One region of the Pseudoalteromonas sp. MBR-15 genome, then DNA from elsewhere that is predicted to be linked to it. Evidence: predicted binding sites of a transcription regulator. Region 1 holds the regulator's gene; the other holds the start of a gene.
What was found. The regulator sigma-54, encoded in region 1, starts transcription at its own class of promoters, with help from an activator protein. The targets are predictions, from matches to a motif close to GTTGGCACGNNNNTNGNNT.
Positions count from the first base shown of each region.

Region 2: a site for sigma-54 is predicted at 4,768-4,786, ahead of ACSSVW_RS20015 (LiaF domain-containing protein). Genes of this name have one in related genera too.

Region 1 covers NZ_JBRJHH010000003.1:327,053-337,663, forward strand. The annotation lists gene lptC (LPS export ABC transporter periplasmic protein LptC) at 1-178, shown strand, start outside; gene lptA (lipopolysaccharide transport periplasmic protein LptA) at 168-689, shown strand; gene lptB (LPS export ABC transporter ATP-binding protein) at 686-1,411, shown strand; gene ACSSVW_RS06545 (RNA polymerase factor sigma-54) at 1,526-3,022, shown strand; gene hpf (ribosome hibernation promoting factor) at 3,049-3,336, shown strand; gene ptsN (PTS IIA-like nitrogen regulatory protein PtsN) at 3,340-3,792, shown strand; gene rapZ (RNase adapter RapZ) at 3,793-4,641, shown strand; gene ACSSVW_RS06565 (HPr family phosphocarrier protein) at 4,651-4,923, shown strand; gene mgtE (magnesium transporter) at 5,139-6,497, shown strand; gene ACSSVW_RS06575 (YgiQ family radical SAM protein) at 6,538-8,715, opposite strand; gene ACSSVW_RS06580 (bifunctional diguanylate cyclase/phosphodiesterase) at 8,837-10,611, opposite strand, start outside.
Region 2 covers NZ_JBRJHH010000024.1:3,009-13,619, reverse strand. The annotation lists gene ACSSVW_RS20035 (REP-associated tyrosine transposase) at 1-50, shown strand, start outside; gene yjgA (ribosome biogenesis factor YjgA) at 631-1,152, opposite strand; gene pmbA (metalloprotease PmbA) at 1,290-2,627, shown strand; gene ACSSVW_RS20020 (VOC family protein) at 2,754-3,170, shown strand; gene ACSSVW_RS20015 (LiaF domain-containing protein) at 4,069-4,728, opposite strand; gene ACSSVW_RS20010 (BON domain-containing protein) at 5,049-5,615, shown strand; gene ACSSVW_RS20005 (YqaE/Pmp3 family membrane protein) at 5,671-5,829, shown strand; gene ACSSVW_RS20000 (hypothetical protein) at 6,078-6,299, shown strand; gene ACSSVW_RS19995 (methyl-accepting chemotaxis protein) at 6,413-8,440, opposite strand; gene ACSSVW_RS19990 (Rossmann-fold NAD(P)-binding domain-containing protein) at 8,564-9,334, shown strand; gene hutC (histidine utilization repressor) at 9,335-10,042, opposite strand; gene hutI (imidazolonepropionase) at 10,186-10,611, shown strand, end outside.

The DNA of each region.
Region 1 (10,611 bases):
AGATATTAAAGCTGAGAACATTAACATAGACATTGACAAAATGACCATGTTTTCTAAGCAACCTGTCACGCTGACAGGGCCGAATTTAAAAATTACCGGTAAAGGTTTAAAAGCCGATTTAAAAGCCGAAATTGTTGAGTTAACTAACCATACACGAACCATATACTATGACCAATAAACTTAAGAAATTACTCCTGATCCCAAGCTTATTGATTGCGTTTTCTGGCGCAGCTGCTGAGCAGGCTGGCACACCAATCAGCATTAGCTCTGATCGCCAAGAAGGTCAGCTAAAAAATGGCATTGGTATCTTCGAAGATAATGTCGAGATCATACATGGTAACCGTCGTATTACAGCGGATCGACTCGAAGCACATGCAGGTGAAGTTGAAGGCACGGTTGAATTAATTATTGCCACAGGAAAGCCCGCTTACTTTGAAGAAAAACAAGCTGACGGCACTATTATGAGCGCCAGTGCTGAAGAAGTTCGATACGATGTTGCTAAACGCTTATTAACACTCGTTGGCAATGCACAAGTGACTCAAGCAGGCCAAAAAGTCAGTGCCAAGAGCATTACATACGATATGGAACAGCAACTGATAAGTGCCGAGAAAGATGAAAACTCGACCGATCGTGTACACACTATTTTAGTGCCTGTTGATAACAAAAAGAACGATGAAGGCCAGCCATGAGCACACTAAAAGCAGAGCTATTAGCTAAAAGCTATAAGGGTCGCCAAGTTGTAAAAAATGTAGGCCTTGAGGTAGAAGCTGGCAGCATTGTCGGTTTACTTGGGCCAAATGGCGCAGGTAAAACAACCACCTTTTACATGATTGTGGGATTAGTGCCCAGTGACAAAGGTAAAATAAGCATTGATGATAACGACATCACCTTATTGCCAATGCACAGCCGCGCTCGCTTAGGTATTGGCTATTTGCCACAAGAATCATCGATTTTTAGAAAACTGACTGTTTATCAAAACTTAATGGCCATTTTAGAGACCCGTAAAGATCTCAATAAACAAGGCCGCGAAGAAACACTTAACAGTTTACTTGATGAATTTAGCATTCAACACATTCGTGACAGCCAAGGTATGGCATTGTCAGGGGGTGAACGCCGTCGTGTTGAAATAGCACGTGCACTGGCCGCTGACCCTAAATTTATTTTGCTCGATGAGCCTTTTGCTGGTGTTGATCCTATTTCAGTGTTAGATATAAAGAAAATTATTGAGCACTTAAAAAATCGTGGTATTGGTGTATTAATTACTGACCACAATGTGAGAGAAACCCTTGATGTTTGTGAAAAAGCCTACATTGTTTCTCATGGGGAGCTAATTGCATCAGGTACACCTGAACATGTGTTAGCCGACCAAACTGTACGCGATGTGTATCTAGGCGAGCAATTCAGGCTTTAAATACGCCACCGACTAGAGCATCTGCTAGACTTATAACAATGACAATAAATCAAATAAATAGTTAACGGCATCGTTCTATTGTTTGATAAGACTAAAAAGGATTGTTAGGGATACATGAGGCAATCATTACAGCTGCGCATGGGCCAGCAACTTACAATGACTCCACAACTGCAACAGGCTATCCGTTTGTTGCAGCTCAGTACATTGGATCTCCAGCAAGAAATTCAAGAAGCGTTAGACTCTAACCCTTTGCTTGAAGTTGAAGAAGCAGATTATGCAGAAGAGAGTATTGGCAAAAACGAGCAAAAAGCCGAATCTGACGATACCCAACTAAGCGCGTCGGCTGACGAAGCTGCGAGCGAGTACGAGCAAGAAAGCAGTGATGCCCTCAACAAAGACACCGTAAGTGACGACTTAGCAATGGATGTTACGTGGGATGAGTACATGAGTGCTGCCCCATCAAGTTCCTCAGGTCCAATGCCTGAAGATGAGTCAATTTACCAAGGCGCATCAACCGAAACTCTCCACGAATACCTAATGTGGCAGTTACAACTGACTCCATTCAGCCCAACAGACGAAGCGATTGCCGTTGCGATTGTTGAGGCAATTGATGATTCGGGTATTTTAACCGTAAGCTGCGAAGACATTGTTGAAAGCTTCAATCAAAATAACGATGAAGAAGAAATCGAACTTGATGAAGTCGAAGCTGTCTTAAAAAGAATTCAATTATTCGATCCTGTCGGTATTGGCGCCCGTAGTTTACAAGAATGTTTGTGTATTCAATTACGCCAATTCGATGCTGACACCCCCTATTTAGCTGAAACTAAAATGGTGTTATCAGAACATATTGAATTATTAGCGAGTCGTGACTATCGCACTTTGATGAAAAAGACTAAGCTTAAAGAAAGTGAGCTGAAAGAAGTCATGACATTGATCCACAGCTTAAATCCAAAGCCTGCGGATACCATTGTTAGAGAAGAATCTGAATACGTGATACCCGATGTATCCGTAAAAAAAATAAAAGGCCGTTGGGTAGTTGAACTAAACCCAGACTGCATGCCGAAAATCAGAGTGAATAGCCACTATGCGGCGATGTCACGTTCTGTAAAATCAAGCAGTGATAGCCAATTTATTCGCTCTCATTTACAAGAAGCAAAATGGTTTATTAAAAGCTTAGAAAGCCGTAATGACACGTTATTAAAAGTGACTAACTGTATTGTTCAACAACAACAGGCTTTCTTTGAACATGGTCCTGAGGCCATGAAACCCATGGTATTAAATGATGTCGCAGAAATGGTCGAAATGCATGAATCAACAATTTCGCGAGTAACAACACAAAAATACATGCATACCCCGCGGGGAATTTTTGAGTTGAAATATTTCTTCTCCAGCCATGTAAGCACTGAAAATGGGGGTGAGTGTTCATCTACGGCAATTCGCGCTTTAATCAAAAAGCTAATCGCCGCAGAAAACACAGCTAAACCATTGAGTGATAGCAAAATTGCAGATATATTGGCTGAGCAAGGAATTAAAGTAGCTAGACGGACAATAGCAAAATATCGAGAGTCTCTAGCAATACCTCCGTCGAATCAGCGTAAGAGTCTGATTTAGACGTTTTACATAGAAGGAAAATGCTTATGCAACTAAATTTAACTGGTCGTCATGTAGAAATCACAGATTCATTAAGAGACTATGTAAACACCAAGTTTGCGAAACTAGAAAGGCATTTTGACCACATTAATAATGTTCATGTCATTCTAGATGTAGAAAAACTAAGCCAAAAAGCAGAAGCAACTTTACATGTAAACGGAGGCGAGTTATTTGCCTCTACTGAACACCAAGATATGTATGCAGCCATCGACTCGTTAATCGATAAACTTGATCGTCAAGTAATTAAACACAAAGAGAAATTAGCTCGACACTAAATTATGAAACTTAGTTCACTTACTAACCAGGACTGCAGCAAAGCTGCGGTCCTTTTTAATAGCAAAAAAAGAATTCTCGAATTTATCAGCGAACTGGCTCATGAGCAGCTCCCTCATTTATCTCAGCAAGATATACTCAATGCCCTATTGAACAGAGAAAAATTGGGCAGCACGGGTATTGGCCGAGGTATTGCGATTCCACATGGTCGTATGAGCGGTGCAGATCAGCCACACGCATTTGTAATTGTGAGTGAGTCACCTATAAATTTTGACGCAATTGATAATCGTCCAGTGGATATTTTTGTCGCACTCATCGTACCAGATGGTGACTGTCAACTTCATCTAAAGACCTTATCAACAATTGCTGATAGACTTAAAGACAAAGAATTTTGTAAACAGCTACGCAGTGCTAAAACAGATAGTGATCTGTTTAAAGTCATTGCATCAGAGGCATAAATGGAATTAATTATTATCAGCGGTCGCTCTGGTTCAGGTAAATCGGTCGCTTTACGAGTACTTGAAGACTTAGGCTATTACTGCGTTGATAATATTCCTGTAAACCTACTTCCTTCGTTAGTACGCAGTGTGTCAGATAATTACGACAAAATTGCTGTAAGTATCGATGTGCGTAACCTGCCGAAAGAACAGCAAGAATTTAACGATATTCTTGAGTATTTACCGGGCTTTGCAAAACCCACGTTGTTTTATTTAGATAGTGATGATCAAACACTGATCAAACGATTCTCTGAAACACGCCGCTTACACCCATTATCGATTGACTCGCTGCCGCTTGATTTAGCGATTAAACAAGAAAAAGTATTACTGGATGTTTTGATCACCCGTGCCGATTTTATGATTGATACGACCGATCTCAGCGTGCATCAGCTTGCCGAATCTATTCGCGAAAAAATACTGGGTAAAAAAGACAAAAAGCTCATTATTACTTTTATGTCGTTTGGCTTTAAGCACGGTATTCCAAAAGAAGCTGATTACGTATTTGATGCTCGCTTTTTACCGAATCCACACTGGGAACCGGATCTAAAACCACTGACAGGCTTAGACCAACCAGTAAAAGATTACCTTGCTAGTCACAGCATAGTGCAAAAGTTTACATGGCAAATTCAAACCTTTGTACAAACATGGCTCCCTCACTTAGAGCGAAATAATCGCAGTTATTTAACCATTGCGATTGGCTGCACAGGTGGACAACATCGCTCGGTTTACTTAGCGCAAACCATTGGTGAGAGCTTTTCGAAAAGTCACGCAAACGTGAAAATACGCCACCGCGAGCAAGATACCCAATAGGCAACGACGATGCATGCTGAAGACACTTTTTTAATCCAAAATAAGCTAGGTTTACATGCACGAGCAGCCACGGTTTTGGCACAACTTGCACTGCAATTCGATGCTAAAATAACGCTTTACCAAGACGATAAAGAAGCCGAAGGCGATAGTGTATTAGCCTTAATGTTACTCGAGAGCAGCCAAGGCAAAGAAGTCCGTGTGGTGTGTGAAGGCCCCGATGCTGACGCAGCACTCAATGCAATAGGCGAATTAATTGCACAACGCTTTCATGAACAAGAATAGCATTTGCTAAGCCTTGACTGTTTACGTTAAACTTGCATTGGGTATTTAAAATTCCTGTTAAATATCCTACTTTTATATCGCTCGCTTCTCTAAAATACATTTTTCTTAGTAAATTTATCTCAGTGCGGCGATATCCCTGCAAATACTAAATTTAGCAACTATGCTGTATTTGCTGAGTCAGATTTTAAGCTATTTTTTCAGTTGTAAGGACGCCAATGCCAGAAGCCTTTGAACAAGATTACCCGCTACAACAACTAAAACAGGTGACCAAGTCACTCAATAGTGGTCAATTTGTTCAAGTGCGCGGCATGTTAGCAAAAACAGCACCGTGTGATACCGCACTCCTTTTAGAATCATCCCCGCATAAAATTCGCCGTATGCTTTGGCAGCTGGTAGACCCTGATGTGCGTGGTGACGTATTAGAAGAGCTCTCAGAAGATGTACGTTTAGGCATTATTGCCCAAATGGAACCTGAGCACATTGCTGCCGCAACCGAAGACATGGACGACGATGATTTAGGTGAGGTTCTTCGAAGCCTACCTGATACAGTCTACCAAGACGTTGTCGGCGCCATGGACTCGCAAGACAGAGAAAGAGCCACCCAAGCCCTGTCTTATCAAGAGCGCTCAGCTGGTGCCTTGATGAACAGCGATACGGTAACCATTCGCCCAGACGTCACACTAGATGTTGTTTTACGCTACCTGCGTTTACGCGGCGATTTACCTGAAGGCACCGATGATTTATACGTCGTTGATAAACATAATTGCTTTTTAGGGGCATTATCTTTAACGACGTTGTTGACCAATCCCTCAGATAAAGTGGTTCGCGACCTGATGGATGAAGACTGTGAATCTATCTTAATATCGATGGATGAAAGCGACGTGGCACAATTATTCGAACGCCATAACTGGATTTCAGCCCCCGTTGTAGATGATAACGCGCACTTACTAGGGCGTATTACCATCGATGATATCGTTGACGTTATCCGTGAAGATGCCGAACATAGCTTATTAAGCTTAGCGGGTCTTGATGATGAAGAAGATACTTTTGCTCCCGTATTGAAAAGCTCGCAGCGCCGCTCTATTTGGCTAGGAGTCAACTTATTAACTGCTTTACTCGCTGCAATAGTCGCTAGTTTTTTCGAGAATACATTAGCTATCTTACCTATTCTTGCTGTACTAAATGGTATTGTTCCCTCAATGGGAGGCGTAGCAGGCAGCCAAACGCTTACACTTGTTATTCGTGGTATTGCTGTTGGCCATATAAACCAAACTAACCAACGCTTTTTATTACTCAAAGAGCTCGCTATCGGCGCGCTAAACGGGGTAATTTGGTCTATTTTAATCGCGGGTGTTGTCGCGCTGTGGCAGTGGGACTTTAAACTCGGTGCGGTGCTAGCCTTTGCTATGTTCATGAACTTAGTGGCAGCAGGTATTGCAGGGGCCAGTATTCCGCTTATTTTAAAGAGAATGAAAATTGACCCTGCATTAGCAGGCAGCGTAGTGCTTACGACGGTGACAGATATAGTGGGTATTTTTGCCTTTTTAGGCACTGCGACTTGGTTACTTATTTAAACTAAAAACGGCCCTTGTGAGCCGTTTTACTTTGTATAATCTATGTTGCACGTTGCTTATTTTTACCAACACGCGGTTTGGTGTTCGCCTTCTTAAATTGGCTAAAACCTGTGTGGCGGGTTAGTGCAGCTCGGCCTGTGCGCCCTTTCCCTTTTGCTGCCTTTTCATTACGCCCTTCCTCAGGAACTAAACAATGAGGGCCTTTACCAATGAGATTCGCTTTACCCATTTTTTTAAGAGCTTCACGGATCATCGGCCAACCAGCCGGATCATGGTAACGCAAAATTGCCTTATGCAGACGACGCTGACGTGCCCCTTTTGGAACAGGTACTTGCTCCGTGTTATTTTTAATATTACGCAACGAGTTCATCTCGGTATGATAAATTGTCGTCGCATTCGCCATGGGTGAAGGATAAAAGTTCTGAACTTGATCAAGCTTAAAGTCATTCGATTTTAACCACAGCGCCATATTCACCATGTCTTCATCTTTGGTGCCTGGGTGAGCTGAGATGAAATACGGGATCAAATACTGCTTTTTACCTGCCTCTTTCGAGTATTTATCAAACAACTCTTTAAACTTGTCGTAAGCGCCCATACCTGGCTTCATCATTTTCGATAACGGGCCATCTTCGGTGTGTTCCGGTGCTATTTTCAAGTAACCACCAACATGGTGAGTGACCAGCTCTTTAACATAGCGAGGGTCTTCAACGGCTAAATCGTAACGCACACCCGATGCAATTAAGATCTTTTTAATCCCTTTTACATCACGTGCTTTTTTATATAACTCAATCGTCGGCGTGTGGTCGGTGTCCATATGTTTACAAATATCAGGGTAAACACACGATAAACGACGGCATGTACTTTCTGCTTTTTTACTCTTACAACGTAATTTATACATGTTCGCTGTTGGGCCGCCTAAGTCAGAGATAACCCCTGTAAACCCTGGCACCTTGTCACGAATTTGTTCAATTTCGTCAATGATAGATTGCTCTGAGCGACTTTGGATAATACGTCCTTCATGTTCAGTAATCGAACAAAATGAACACCCACCAAAACAGCCTCGCATGATATTCACGGACGTTTTGATCATCTCGTAAGCAGGAATTTTTTCATCACCATAACTTGGATGTGGAATACGTTGATATGGCAAACCAAAAACGCCATCCATCTCTTCTGTTTCAAGCGGAAAAGCCGGCGGATTGACCCAAATAGAGCGATCGCCATGGCGCTGAAATAATGCACGTGCACATCCGGGATTTGTTTCTTGGTGTAAAATACGCGATGCATGCGCATACAAAGGCTTGTTTACACTTACTTGCTCATAAGCTGGCAACTTAACATAGGTTTTTTCCCAAGGCTTAGGACGCGCAGGCTGAATTGTTATCGGCTTTGCCGCCTCAGCACTTAAATCAATACCGGCTTGTTTAAATTCAGATTTACTGCAGCCAACATCATCCGCACCATACGGATTAGGGATCGGGTCAATTTTGCCAATTTTATCGATGGCTGTTGAATCGCTGCCGCGCCACCCTGGTAATGGCTCTTTACGAATAACCGCGGTACCACGAATGTCTTGAATTGAATCGACACTCTCACCGGCTGCAATACGATGAGCAACCTCGACCAATGGACGCTCAGCATTACCATAGATCAAAATATCAGCTTTGGCGTCGAACAATATGCTTCGGCGCACTTTTTCTTGCCAGTAATCATAATGCGCAATACGGCGTAAACTCGCTTCAATACCACCAATCACTAATGGCACATCTTTATACGCTTCACGACAACGCTGACTATAAACAACAACTGCACGGTCAGGACGCTTTCCCCCAACATTACCAGGTGTGTAAGCATCGTCATGACGCATACGTTTTTCGGCAGTATAACGATTGATCATTGAGTCCATATTGCCCGCAGTCACCCCAAAAAAGAGGTTTGGTTTTCCAAGTGTCATAAAAGCATCTTTAGAATTCCAATCTGGCTGGGCAATAATACCAACGCGAAAACCTTGTGATTCAAGCATGCGCCCGATAACAGCCATTCCAAAGCTTGGGTGATCTACATAGGCATCACCACTGACAATAATGACATCACAGCTGTCCCAGCCTAGCGCATCCATCTCTGCTCGGGTGGTTGGTAAAAATGGCGCTGTGCCATAGCATTCGGCCCAATATTTAGGGTAAGAAAACAGGCCACGCTCGGCTTTTAATGCGCTCATAAAATGTACTCTGCTACCAAAAAGGGGCGAATTATACCCCACTCTTAAGGATTATTATAGAAAACAAAACGCCCTTCAAATGGAAGGGCGCTTCTAAATCGTTGAGTTTTATCAAAGCCAATTAGTGCTTAGCTTGTAAATACGTAATTAACTCTTTCTCTGGCATAGGTTTAGCGTACATAAAGCCTTGCACTTCATCGCAACCAAGTTCACTTAAATAGTCTGCTTGGGCTTGTGTTTCAACTCCTTCAGCAATCGTTTTCAACCCTAATCTTGCGCCTAAAGAAATAATTAACGCCGCAATGGCTTCACAATCTTCACCGGGAAGGTCTTTGATAAATGCCCTGTCTATTTTTAGTCGATCGAGTGGTAAGCGTTGTAAATAACTTAACGATGAAAAGCCTGTACCAAAGTCATCGATAGCAATTTCGATCCCAAAGTCTTTAAGCTCCTGCAACGTCGTAATAACATTACTAAGTTCGTCCATTACAACGCTCTCGGTTACTTCAAGCTCAATAAACTTTGGTTCAACTTGGTAATTAATTAAGGTGTCTTTTACGCGCTGCGCATAACCTTTCACTTTAAATTGCGGCACCGAGACATTGACTGCAATGCTAATTGCAAAACCGAGTTGCTCCAAACGCTTTTGCTGCATGCATGCTTGCTCTAATACCCATTGACCTATTTCGACAATTAAACCCGCATCTTCAGCCATCGGCACAAATATGGCGGGTGAAATGTACTGGCCATTACCTGAGGGCCATCGCAATAAAGCTTCACATCCTATGATGTCTAATGTTTTCAAATCGAGTTGTGGCTGAAACCACACTTCGAGTTTACGCTGTTCAAAATCTTGGCGAAGCTGTCTGATAATGCCTAACCGCCATGCCATTTGCTCTTCCATGTCAGGCGTATAAGTAATAACAGCCTCCATTGACTGTTTTTTTGCTTGGTTTAATGCAATATAACCGAGCTTTAGGGTTTCGATACCTGATGGCTTGAAATCCCCTTGGCAGCACATACCAATTTTAAAATTGATCGGCAAAATGTGCTCACCCGCATTGAATGGCAAGCTTAAATGCTCACATAGCATCTCAATATCACATTGCTCTTTTGGCAGTAATAAGCCAAATACATCAGCACCAATTCGCGATATCAACTCAGCTTGAGGGTACTCTTGACGTAACCTGTCAACGATAGCAACGAGTATTAAATTGCCAATTTCTTGGCCTAACCCATTGTTAATATCTGAAAACTGCGCAACGTCGATCAGTAAAAAAACATAATCATTTTTACCAGGATGATAAAAACGCTCGACCTTGTTCATAAAATCATTGCGATTAGAAAGGCCGGTTAACGTATCTTTATAAGCTGCATCACGTAAACGGTTAAACAAACGCACATTATCAAGTCCCACACTCACATTGGTGAGAAATATTTCTGCAAATTGTAACTGCGACTCACTCGGGATATGTGCGGTCTCTAAGTATATAGCGGCTTGGCGATTTTTACTTTTTAGTAGGTAAGTGCTATCAATTTCAGTGTGTTGATGTGTGCCCTGCTCTAGACAGTTTTTCACCTGTAAAATAATACGCCCATTGTCTAACTGCTCAACACCTTGGCCAATAAACTCGTTGTATTCGACACAACCACCAAGCACACAGACTTGGTTATCATCGTCTAATGATCCGCATAGCAACCCTTGTGGCTCACACTCTAAAATAAATGAAAGCTGTTTTATTACCGCCATGGTAAACGCTTTGATATCTGTGAAACCTAAAATAGCTTTTGAGGCATAGAGGATGTTATTGAGTGCTCGACTTTGAAACTCCAGCTGACAGACCTGCTCATAAGAACGAATCGCCGTCACGAGCGCAGTAATAAGCTTACTGCGGG
Region 2 (10,611 bases), on a different contig from region 1:
TTGTTAAAAATGTGCGTGATTATCCTTATTGGGATTGTATCTATTTATAGTTAAATTTTACCATTCACGGCTAAAGCCGTTCCTACAGGTGTTGTAGGAGGCGTTTTAACGCCGAAGTGTTTATGGTTATTGTGTCATGTTCACGGCTAAAGCCGTTCCTACAGGTGTTGTAGGAGGCGTTTTAACGCCGAAATGTTTATGGTTATTGTGTTTTGTTCACGGCTAAAGCCGTTCCTACAGGAATTGTAGGAGACGTTTTAATGCCGAATTGTTTATGGTTATTGTGTCATGTTCACGGCTAAAGCCGTTCCTACAGGCGTTGTAGGAGGCGTTTTAATGCTGAATTGTTTATGGTTGTTGTGTTTTGTTCACGGCTAAAGCCGTTCCTACAGGCGTTGTAGGAGACGTTTTAACGCCGAAATGTTTATGGTTATTGTGTCATATTCACGGCTAAAGCCGTTCCTACAGGAATTGTAGGAGGCGTTTTAACGCCGAATTGTTTATGGTTATTGTGTTTTGTTCACGGCTAAAGCCGTTCCTACAGGAATTGTAGGAGGCGTTTTAACGCCGCAATGGCTATAAAAAAAGCCGCATAATTTACATTAAGCGGCTTTTTATATTAAAAGAGACTTAAACCATAATCGCATCTTTTAGATACTGGAATAACTCTTTGTAACTCTTTGCCGGTTTTTCGGCTTTAACTTCTTTGGTTGCATTACGCACTAGTTGACGCATTTTTTGACGCTCAAGCGATGGATACTGCTCAATAGTCGGGTTGATTAAGTCATCACCTTGCTTGATCAAGTCATCACGAAGCTTTTCTATTTTATTCATTAATACGTCAGCTTGGTTATTCTTGTTCAGCATGATGTCAATCATGGCTTGAATTTCATCAACGTTTTCAGTGGTACGTAGTACTTTTGCAATATAGTTTAAGTTACGACGGTAAGCATCGCTTTTATCGCTAACTTTATCTGCAACGACTAGGGCTTCTTTAAGCTCGTCGTTTAATGGTAAGCGGTCGCGTTGCTTTTTAGCCATCCCTGCGATTTCAGCGCCAAGATCGTGATATTGCATTGCCTCACGCTTTAATTCGCTTTTTGATACGTAAATAATTTCTTCTTCAATTGCAGGCTTTTTCTTCTTCGCCATAAGGATGCTCATCCGGTAAACTTAACTATTCACTATTATACGCCATTTAGTTAATGATTAATATTAGCTGATGCACGTCTCGCAGTGTGTTAGCATTCGCTACACTATAAAAAATATCATAGCCTAGGACACCGAAGATGAAAGATCCTATTTATCAACATATTTCACAAGTGAAAGATGCCGTAAGCGAAGTTCTTGAGCATGCTAAAAAGCTCGGAGCAACCGCTGCAGAAGCTGCAATGTCGAGCACGTCAGGTTTGTCTGTTAGCACGCGAATGGGAGAAGTTGAAACAATAGAGTTTAACCAAGATGGTGGCTTAGGTATCAGTGTGTATGTGGGTAATAATAAAGGCTCGGCATCAACCGCCGACTTAAACCCAAAAACGTTACGTACTGTGGTCGAAAAAGCAATTGATATTGCTAAGTTTACATCTGACGATCCATTCAACGGTATTGCCGATAAAGAACTACTTGAATTTGCACCACAAGATTTAGATTTATATCACCCGTGGGATGTCAGCCCAGAGCAAGGTATTGAGTTGTGTCATCAAGCTGAGCAGGCCGCATTAAATGCTGATGAGCGTATTGTAAATTCTGATGGTGCGAGCTTTTCGTCTCACCAAGGGCTTCGCGTATATGGTAACAGCCATGGCATGATTGCCGGTTACCCGCGTACTCGCCACAGTATAAGCACCATGGTGATTGGCAAAGAAGGTGAGCAAATGCAGCGTGACTCTGCATACACTGTTGCTCGCCATAAAGACGATTTAAACGATGCTGCAAAAGTGGGTCTTGAAGCGGCTACAGAAACACTCGCTAAACTTAATAGTCAAAAACTCGGTACCATGAAAGTGCCCGTTATTTTTAGAGCAGATATTGCCAACTCGTTGTTTGGCCATTTAGTGTCGGCGATTGGCGGTGGTGCACTTTATCGTAAATCGAGCTTTTTACTCGATAGTTTAGGCACCAAAGTGTTCAGCGATTGTGTGAATATTTCTGAGCGTCCGCATTTATTAAAAGGCCTTGCTTCATCACCGTTTGATGCAGAAGGCTTAAAAACAGTCGACCGTGAAATTATTCAAGGCGGTGAGCTGCAAACTTACCTATTAGCAAGCTATGCGGCTCGTAAATTATCAATGGCACCAACCGGTCATGCGGGCGGGATCCACAACTGGTTAGTTGAGCAAACGCACGCTGATTTAAAAGCGCTGTTAAACACCATGGGCACCGGCTTATTAGTTACAGAACTCATGGGGCAGGGGGTCAACACGGTAACAGGTGATTACTCGCGTGGCGCAGCGGGCTTTTGGGTAGAAAACGGCGAGATTCAATACCCTGTCAGCGAGATAACAATCGCAGGCAACCTTAAAGATATGTTTAAAGCGGTTGTCGGGCTGGGTGGCGATATTGAACGTCGTGGCGGGATTCAAACGGGCTCTGTACTGATTGAACAAATGCAGATAGCAGGAAGCTAACACGCAACGAAGCATCATAAAGCCTCACTTAATAAAGTGGGGCTTTTTTATTAAAAAATGCTTTACCTCAACTAAACTTTAGGTTTTATCGTACTGGCAGTTTCATAATTTAAAAGGAAATTCGCTATGCATTTAGAACACATAAACCTAGTCGTAAGTAATGTTGACGCCATGCTGCATTTTTATAAAGCCGCGTTCCCTCATTGGCGAGTAAGAAGCCAAGGCGACAGCACCTGGTCTGGAAAGCCGCGTAAATGGCTGCACTTTGGTGATGATTACCAGTACATCGCATTCAGCGATAATGGTGAAGATGAAAATCGCGATTTATCGGGCCATCAAGTGGGCCTTGCTCACTTTGCTTATGTGACACACGATATTAATGCCGTGATTGAACGCCTTGTAGATGCAGGCTACGAAGTGGATAAATTAGGCCCTGAAAACCCTTACCGAAAAAACGTGTATTTTATTGACCCCGCAGGCTTTGAAGTCGAGTTTGTCGAATATTTCAGTGACATCCCAAGTGAAAGAAATAATGATCTTTAGCGATGAAAAAAACGAGCAGCGAAGTACGAGCGAAATAAGTAACGAGAAGCGAGATTAATAAGCAACGAGTGACGAAAAGCGAGATGCGAGCTAAACCGTGAAGGGTGTTTAATGTCGCTTAAAAGGTTTGCTTTTTCGGCGTTAAAACGCCTCCCACGTGTGAGATGTGTGTCACTTGTAGGAGGGGCTTTAGCCGTGAAAGGGTGTAAGCAACGAGTTACGAAAGGCGAGATGCGAGCTAGTACAGCTAAATCGAGATGGTTGTTTAATGCCGCTGAACAGGTTTGCTTTTTTGGTGTTAAAACACCTCCCACGTGTGATGTGTGTCACTTGTAGGTGGGGCTTTAGCCGTTTTATAAAAGACGTTGCTGCGCAAACGCGCCATGTAAACATAACGCCTACGGTTTAATGTAGGCGTGAAATTTATTTCGCGCGAAGAGGTTGTAAGCAACGAGCTGCGAAAAGCGAGATGCGAGCTAAATCGAGATGGTTGTTAATACCGCTTAAAAGGTTTGCTTTTTCGGCGTTAAAACGCCTCCTACGTGTGTAGTGTGCATCACTTGTAGGAGGGGCTTTAGCCGTGAAAGGGTTGTAAGCAACGAGTGACGAGAAGCGAGATGCGAGCTTGTATAGTTAAAACGCCTCCCACGAGTGAAGTGTGCATCACTTGTAGGAAGGGCTTTAGCCGTGAAAGGTTATAGGCAACGAGTGACGAAAAGCGAGCTTGTATAGTTAAAACGCCTCCCACGAGTGTAGTGTGTATCTTTTGTAGGGGGCTTTAGCCGTGAATCTTATAAAAGACGTTGCTGCGCAAACGCGCCATGCAAGCATAACGCCTACGGTTTAATGTAGGCGTGAAATTTATTTCGCGCGAGGGGGTTTCGCAACTCGCATTTCGTTATTGCACTCTATTCATTTCTTTCCAGCTGGCTTTTAGGCTGTTGGCAAAGCTGATGAACTTTTCTTTCATGGTGCGTTTGACTTTAATCTCTACTGAGCCTAGCCAAACATTACCTTCTATCGTAATTGTGGGGCCTTGCCCTTTATTGAGTGCAACCGATTTATTTTCAACGCTACCTACCACACTAAACAACTTTGACACTACATTTACATGTTCTGGCACGTAGATTTCGTCGCTGCCTAAAATACAGTTTACGTAGATGGTGACATGCTGGTGCTGAAAAACGGCTTCACTAAAGTCTAATTCAATTGAGCCTAAACAGTTAGTTAGGTGAATTTCTTTCGGGACTAGCCATTGGCCGCTACGCTCGTTGGAACCTAAAATACTGCGTAGTTGCAGGCTTTCTGCATCGCTACCATGTGCATAGTGAGGTTTAAACTGCGCATGTTTATGTGACTTGTAGTCAATATCTGCTGTTAACTCTAAGTCAGCAACCAGCTCAATTAACACCTCATTGCTGGTGGCTTCCATTGCTTGGTCTAGTCTTCGTTCAAATGCTTCTGCTGAAATAACTGCATGACTGTAGTTATAGATAAGTTGATCGATTACTTCTTCTCTTACTTGCTCGATGGGGCGATCTTCGAGTTTGACGGCCATGATAATTCCCTGTTGAGTTTTAAAGTTATGTTAATCACAAAGCAAAGTGTAGGCCAAAAATTATTTTATTAATATTCATTGGTTTATGTTTTTGTGTGTGGGCTTTCATTCGTTAAATTAACCATAGATTAATAAGATTGACAATTAATTAGTCATTTTTATAACAGAGTGAACTTCTTACCGAATTGTCTGTAAATAATTACCGAAACGAATATAAATCATGGCTGAATATCTATTTAACTTATTGAATAATATAAAAATAAAAAGTTGGCATCGTAGTCGCATTAGTTATCTCGTCTTTAATCAAAAGGAGAAAGATTATGAATACATTCAACAAGACTATGATTGCTGCGTTAGTAATTGGTGCAACAAGTATGAGTGCTCAGGCAAGCAACTGGGAAAATGAAAGTAAAGATGCTTGGATTGATGGTAAGGCAGAAACTGTGCTTCTTATGAACACTAACCTAAATAATTTTGATATCAACACAGACGTAAAAAACGGCAAAGTTGTATTAACCGGTAAAGTTGATAGTGAATTAGACAAAGAGTTAGCCGAAGAGCTTGTACTTAGCCTAGACGGTGTAACTGCTGTTGATAACAAATTAACGGTTGTGAAAAACATGAAGTCTAAGGCAGCAAGTGCAGATAAAGGTGACTCAGTAGAAAGTGACTTAACTGATGCGAAGATCAGTACAGTGATCACCACACGTTATTTATTTAACTCTGAAGTAGGCGGCACTGATATTGATGTCGATACAGATAAAGGCGTTGTTACACTAAAAGGTACGGTTAAGTCAGATGCAGAAAAGCAATTAGCAGTGAGCATTGCTGAAAATGCTGAAGATGTGCGTAAAGTCATCGATGAACTTAAGATTGTTGCTGAATAATAGCACGCCCCATAGCCCAGCTTTGGCTGGGCTTATCTTTTTCAAGGAGTGAGTTATGGATTTAATACGCATTATTTTCTCGGTTTTAATTCCGCCTCTTGGCGTATTTTTACAGGTAGGTTTGGGGGCACAATTCTGGATTAATATTATTTTAACCTTATTAGGGTACATTCCAGGTTTGATTCATGCTGTGTATATTATCGGTAAGCGATAATAATCACGGTTCAAAGGAATGGGTGTACGGCAAGGAAATGCACACGTAATAATGGATGACAACACTGCAAGGAGATTTACAGTATGGAAAATGTAACACAGCACAAAGGACAGCAAGGAAGTAACAAGGCGTTATGGACAAGCGCACAATGGCAACGCTTTATGGATAAAGTGAAAGGATAAACACCAAGGATTTTGGTTTAGGCTAGGAGCCAAATATGGATGAAGCTAGCGTAAGGAGGTGACAAAATGGAACAAGTACAAGCGCAATTATTACACGGACTGAACAACAAGGGAGTTGCTACATGGAATGAGCAACAGTGGCAACTATTTATGGAACTTACTAAAGCGGTTACGCCACAGGTAACAAGGAAGGCTGACGATAAAAACCCGATGTCATCTTCAGGTGACATCGGGTTTTTAATTACATCTGCAATCTATCTCAATACCAATTCAAATCAGTGTGAATGATTTAGACCTGTCGTTTGCAGCGTTAAAAATTTCTTATTGACGACTGCATGGTGCCTGATTTGTTACTTATGATAAGTAGCAAGAACACACACCTAGAACAATTCAATGACTAATCACAACTTAAATTGATTAACCGTTTTATTAAGTGAAATAGCTAGCTCATTGAGATCGCGTGCTTCGTCTGCTAACTCATGTGCATGATCTGCTGTACTATTTACTAAATGGTTAATTGCCGCGAGGCTATTATTAATGTCCTCAGCAACCACCGTTTGTTGCTCAGTTGAGGTCGCAATTTGATGACTCTGGTCTTGTACATTCGTCACTGAGCCTGCAATATCTTGCAGAGCTTGCAGTACAATTTGAGTTTGCTCTACAGAGCCTTCTGCACGCTCTTGACCCTGCTGCATCATGGTGGATGCTTTTTGAGCTATTTGCTGTAAACGCGTGATCATATTACGAATATCATCGGTCGACTCTTGTGTACGACTTGCCAGTGAGCGTACCTCATCAGCAACCACCGCAAAGCCTCGCCCTTGCTCACCTGCACGCGCCGCTTCAATGGCTGCATTGAGTGCCAGTAAATTGGTTTGTTCTGCAATTGAGTTGATTACATCAACAACAGCGCCAATATTGCCGCTTTCTTGCTCAAGCCCTGCAACAACTTTAGATGCCTCACCGATGTGGCTGGCAAGTGCGGTCATCACCGATTGCGCCTGCGTTGAACGCTTGGTGCCATCGGCTGTAATGCTTTGCACTTCTTCGGCTGCATTGTTGGTGTGTTGCGCATTTCGCGAAATTTCGAGTACCGTAGAGGCCATTTCTGTTACTGCGGCGCTAACACTGTCAACTTGTTGTTTTTCTTGCTGAATTTCGTCGTTGGTTTTTTTAGAGACGATTTTAAGCTGTGAAGCCGCTTGGCTTAACTGCTCAGCTTGGGCTGCTGTATTAAGCATCATGGCACGTAATTTATCGATAAAGGTATTCATGTGGTGAGCGAGCTGACCAACTTCATCTTGACTCTTTATTTCGATTTTTTGGGTTAAATCACCATCACCTGAAGCAATATCACGCATGATATAAGTAAGTTTTGTCAGTGGTTTAGTGATCATTTGCGTAGCCCAGAAGATCATCGCAATAATAATCGCTAAAATGATGATCACAGAGGTCGTTGTTGTCATGACTGCATCATGTACTGGCTCTTCGATCATGCTGGTTGGTATTAAAATACCCACATACCAATCAAGGTATGGGCTTTCTAATTCAAGGCGGTTGTATACAACGTAATATTGCTCGCCTTTTAGGGTGACAAAACCACTGCCGTCTTTGTTGCTTTTCATGGTGCGGTTTAATTCGCTGAAGCCTGATGTGTCACTAAATTGTTTTTCGAGGGCATCAAGACCTTCTTTGCCGTTTGGACCTTCGTCTGTCACAGACAGTTTATGGCCGGTGCGCTTAGATAAGTGAACCACCTTTTGGTTGCCATCAAGTAAAAAGCCAAACCCTTGTCCGTTAAAGCGAATATCTTCAACCATGTCGTTGATATTGTTAAGTTGTAAATCAACCCCACCAAAACCAACCAGTTTGTTTTGTTTATTATAAACAGGTTGCTGTACTACAGCTGAGGCGTTGCCTGTGGTTAAATCAACAGAAATAGGACCAACATACAATTTGTTGATCTTTAAGGCATCTTGCCACCAGCCACGTTTATAAGCGTAATAAGGCTGGCCATTGTAGTGGGTGGTGCGTTCGTTTTCTTTAAAGTACTCACCGGTTGTCGCCGATGCGAAGAAGGCAGATAAAATATTGTCGTCGTTGCCACTAATACGCACAAAGTCTTGGTTAACGCTGTCGTATCCGGGTTGGTTCTCAAGGCTTTGATCGCGCTTGTTCCAATTATCAAACCAATTTACTAAGTGCGGGTTGGTTACAAAGGTTTCAACTACTTTACCGTATTTGGCAAAGTAACTTTGCATTGAAAGCCGCTCACTTTGTAAGTAGCTATCCGCTTCGCGTTGGATAGCCTGACGTGATAGGTCAGCAATATGGCTAACAAAAAAACTAGATGCGATGATAAGTAATACACTTATCGTTCCGCCGATGAGTAATAATATTTTTTTACGTAAAGAAAGGTTATTTAACATAGGTGCACGTGTTTTTATTATCGGGTAGAGTTAGTTATCTAATCATATTTGCACCTAAATCGCTACATTGCATAGCGAAGCTTATTAATAAAATATTACATATAGATAAGGCGATATTATTAAATGGTTAATTTTGATAATAAAATAGTTGTACTTGGTGCTGGGTGGCTTGGTCAGGCACTTTGCTTTGAAGCCAAAAAATTACAGTGGGATGTGCAAGGCACACATCGAAGTAGTGAACATCAATTTGATTTTCATAGACAATTCTTACTTGAGCAGGGAAAAGTTAAGCATGATGTTAGCCTTGAAAATGCATGGTGGGTATGTGCTATTCCTCCACGTAGTAGGCAACAGCAAAGTAATTATTTAGAGACCTTAAATGCAGGACTGGCTCTTGCCGATTCATTGCATTGCAAAGGCTTTATTTTGTGCTCGTCAACAGGGGTTTATGCTAATGATAATGGGCTTTACAACGAAGCAAGTATTATTGAGTGTCAAACAGACCGTCAGCAACAGCTATACGATGCAGAGCAAGCCGTATTAAAAGCGGGTGGAAAAGTATTACGTTTGGCTGGTTTAGTTGGTCCACAACGTGAGCCGGGACAATTTGTGGCAGGTAAAGAGTTGTCTAGCTCAAGTGAGCAAATCGTTAATATGGTTCATCAGCAAGATGTAATTAACGCAATATTTAGTGTTATTACGCATTGGCCTGTGGCACAAAGTGTTTATAACGTCGTTAATCCTGCTCACCCAACTAAAGCTGATTACTATCGAGAAAAGTGCCGTGAGAAGGGTAATCCAGCGCCTACTTTTACCAGCAATGAGGTGGGGGAGCGAATTATTAATGGTGAAGCCATTAAAGCGCTCAACTTTAGTTACCAACACGCTATTTAGCTATTTTTTAAAGGTTAAATGCCCGCCTAATCGGTATTTACTGCCGGGTGAAACAAGACGTGCAAAGCTCACAATACCTTGTGATGACCATGTTCGGCGGATTACTTGCAAACAAGGCTCTTCGTTATATAAGTTGAGCCATTCACACATTTCAGGGTTGGGCATAACGGCTTCAACCGTGTGGCGTGCCTCGGTGAGTGGGGCGACGCGCGATAAATATTCATGCGGTGTTTGGTTGTGAAAATCTTGCTGTAAGTAGTCTTTGGCAAGTAAAGGGTTCACGAAACGCTCTTCAACTTGCAGTGGTTGCTCGTTTTCATTGTGAACAATAACACTGCGATACACATGGCTGTCTACTTCAACACTCAGTGCAATGGCAATAGGGGCGATAGCACGTATCGATTCCATAACCAAAATAGTGCAACTGTAGTGACTATTTCGCGCTTTTACCTCATCGGCAATGTTTTTTATTTCTAGCAATGAAGATTGCGATTTGAAGCTTGCTACAAATGTGCCTAACCCTTGATTGCGCGTTAAAATACCGGCTTCAGTGAGTTCTGATAAAGCGCGTCTTGCTGTCATTCTACTCACTTGAAATTGATTAGTGAGCTCATTTTCTGACGGTACACGGTCATTTTCTTGCCAGTGACCAGCGCGGATATTTTCAAGAATAAATTGTTTTATTTGCGCAAACTTAGGAACACTCATGCTGAGAACGTTATTGGTAACTTTTTAGTGTGTTTCAAGGTGGCATAATTTTCTTGTATATACAAGGTGAGTTGTTAAACTTTAAACAATTTCAAGTTACAGGGTTCAAACGACCAAACCCGACGCATCAGTATAGGTGAAAAATGCACACAACGAATAATGATCACGCACACTGGGATTTATTGATCACAGATGCCAATATCGCGACGATGGACCCTGCAATTGATGCACCATATGGTGCGCTTGAACACGCTGCAATTGCTGTAAAAGACGGCAAAATAGCATGGCTAGGATCACAGGCTGACTTGCCACAATTTGATGTGTTAGCAACCCCAACAGTATCTGCAAAAGGGCAATGGTTAACACCAGGGTTAATTGATTGTCACACTCACCTTGTATTTGCTGGTAGCCGTGCAGAGGAGTTTGAACAACGTCTGCAAGGTGTGAGTTATGAGCAAATTGCAGCAAACGGTGGCGGCATTGCCAGTACGGTTCGCGCCACACGCGAAGCAGACCATGAAGCACTATTTGTTGCAGCGAAAGAGCGCTTAAATGCATTGTACGCCGAA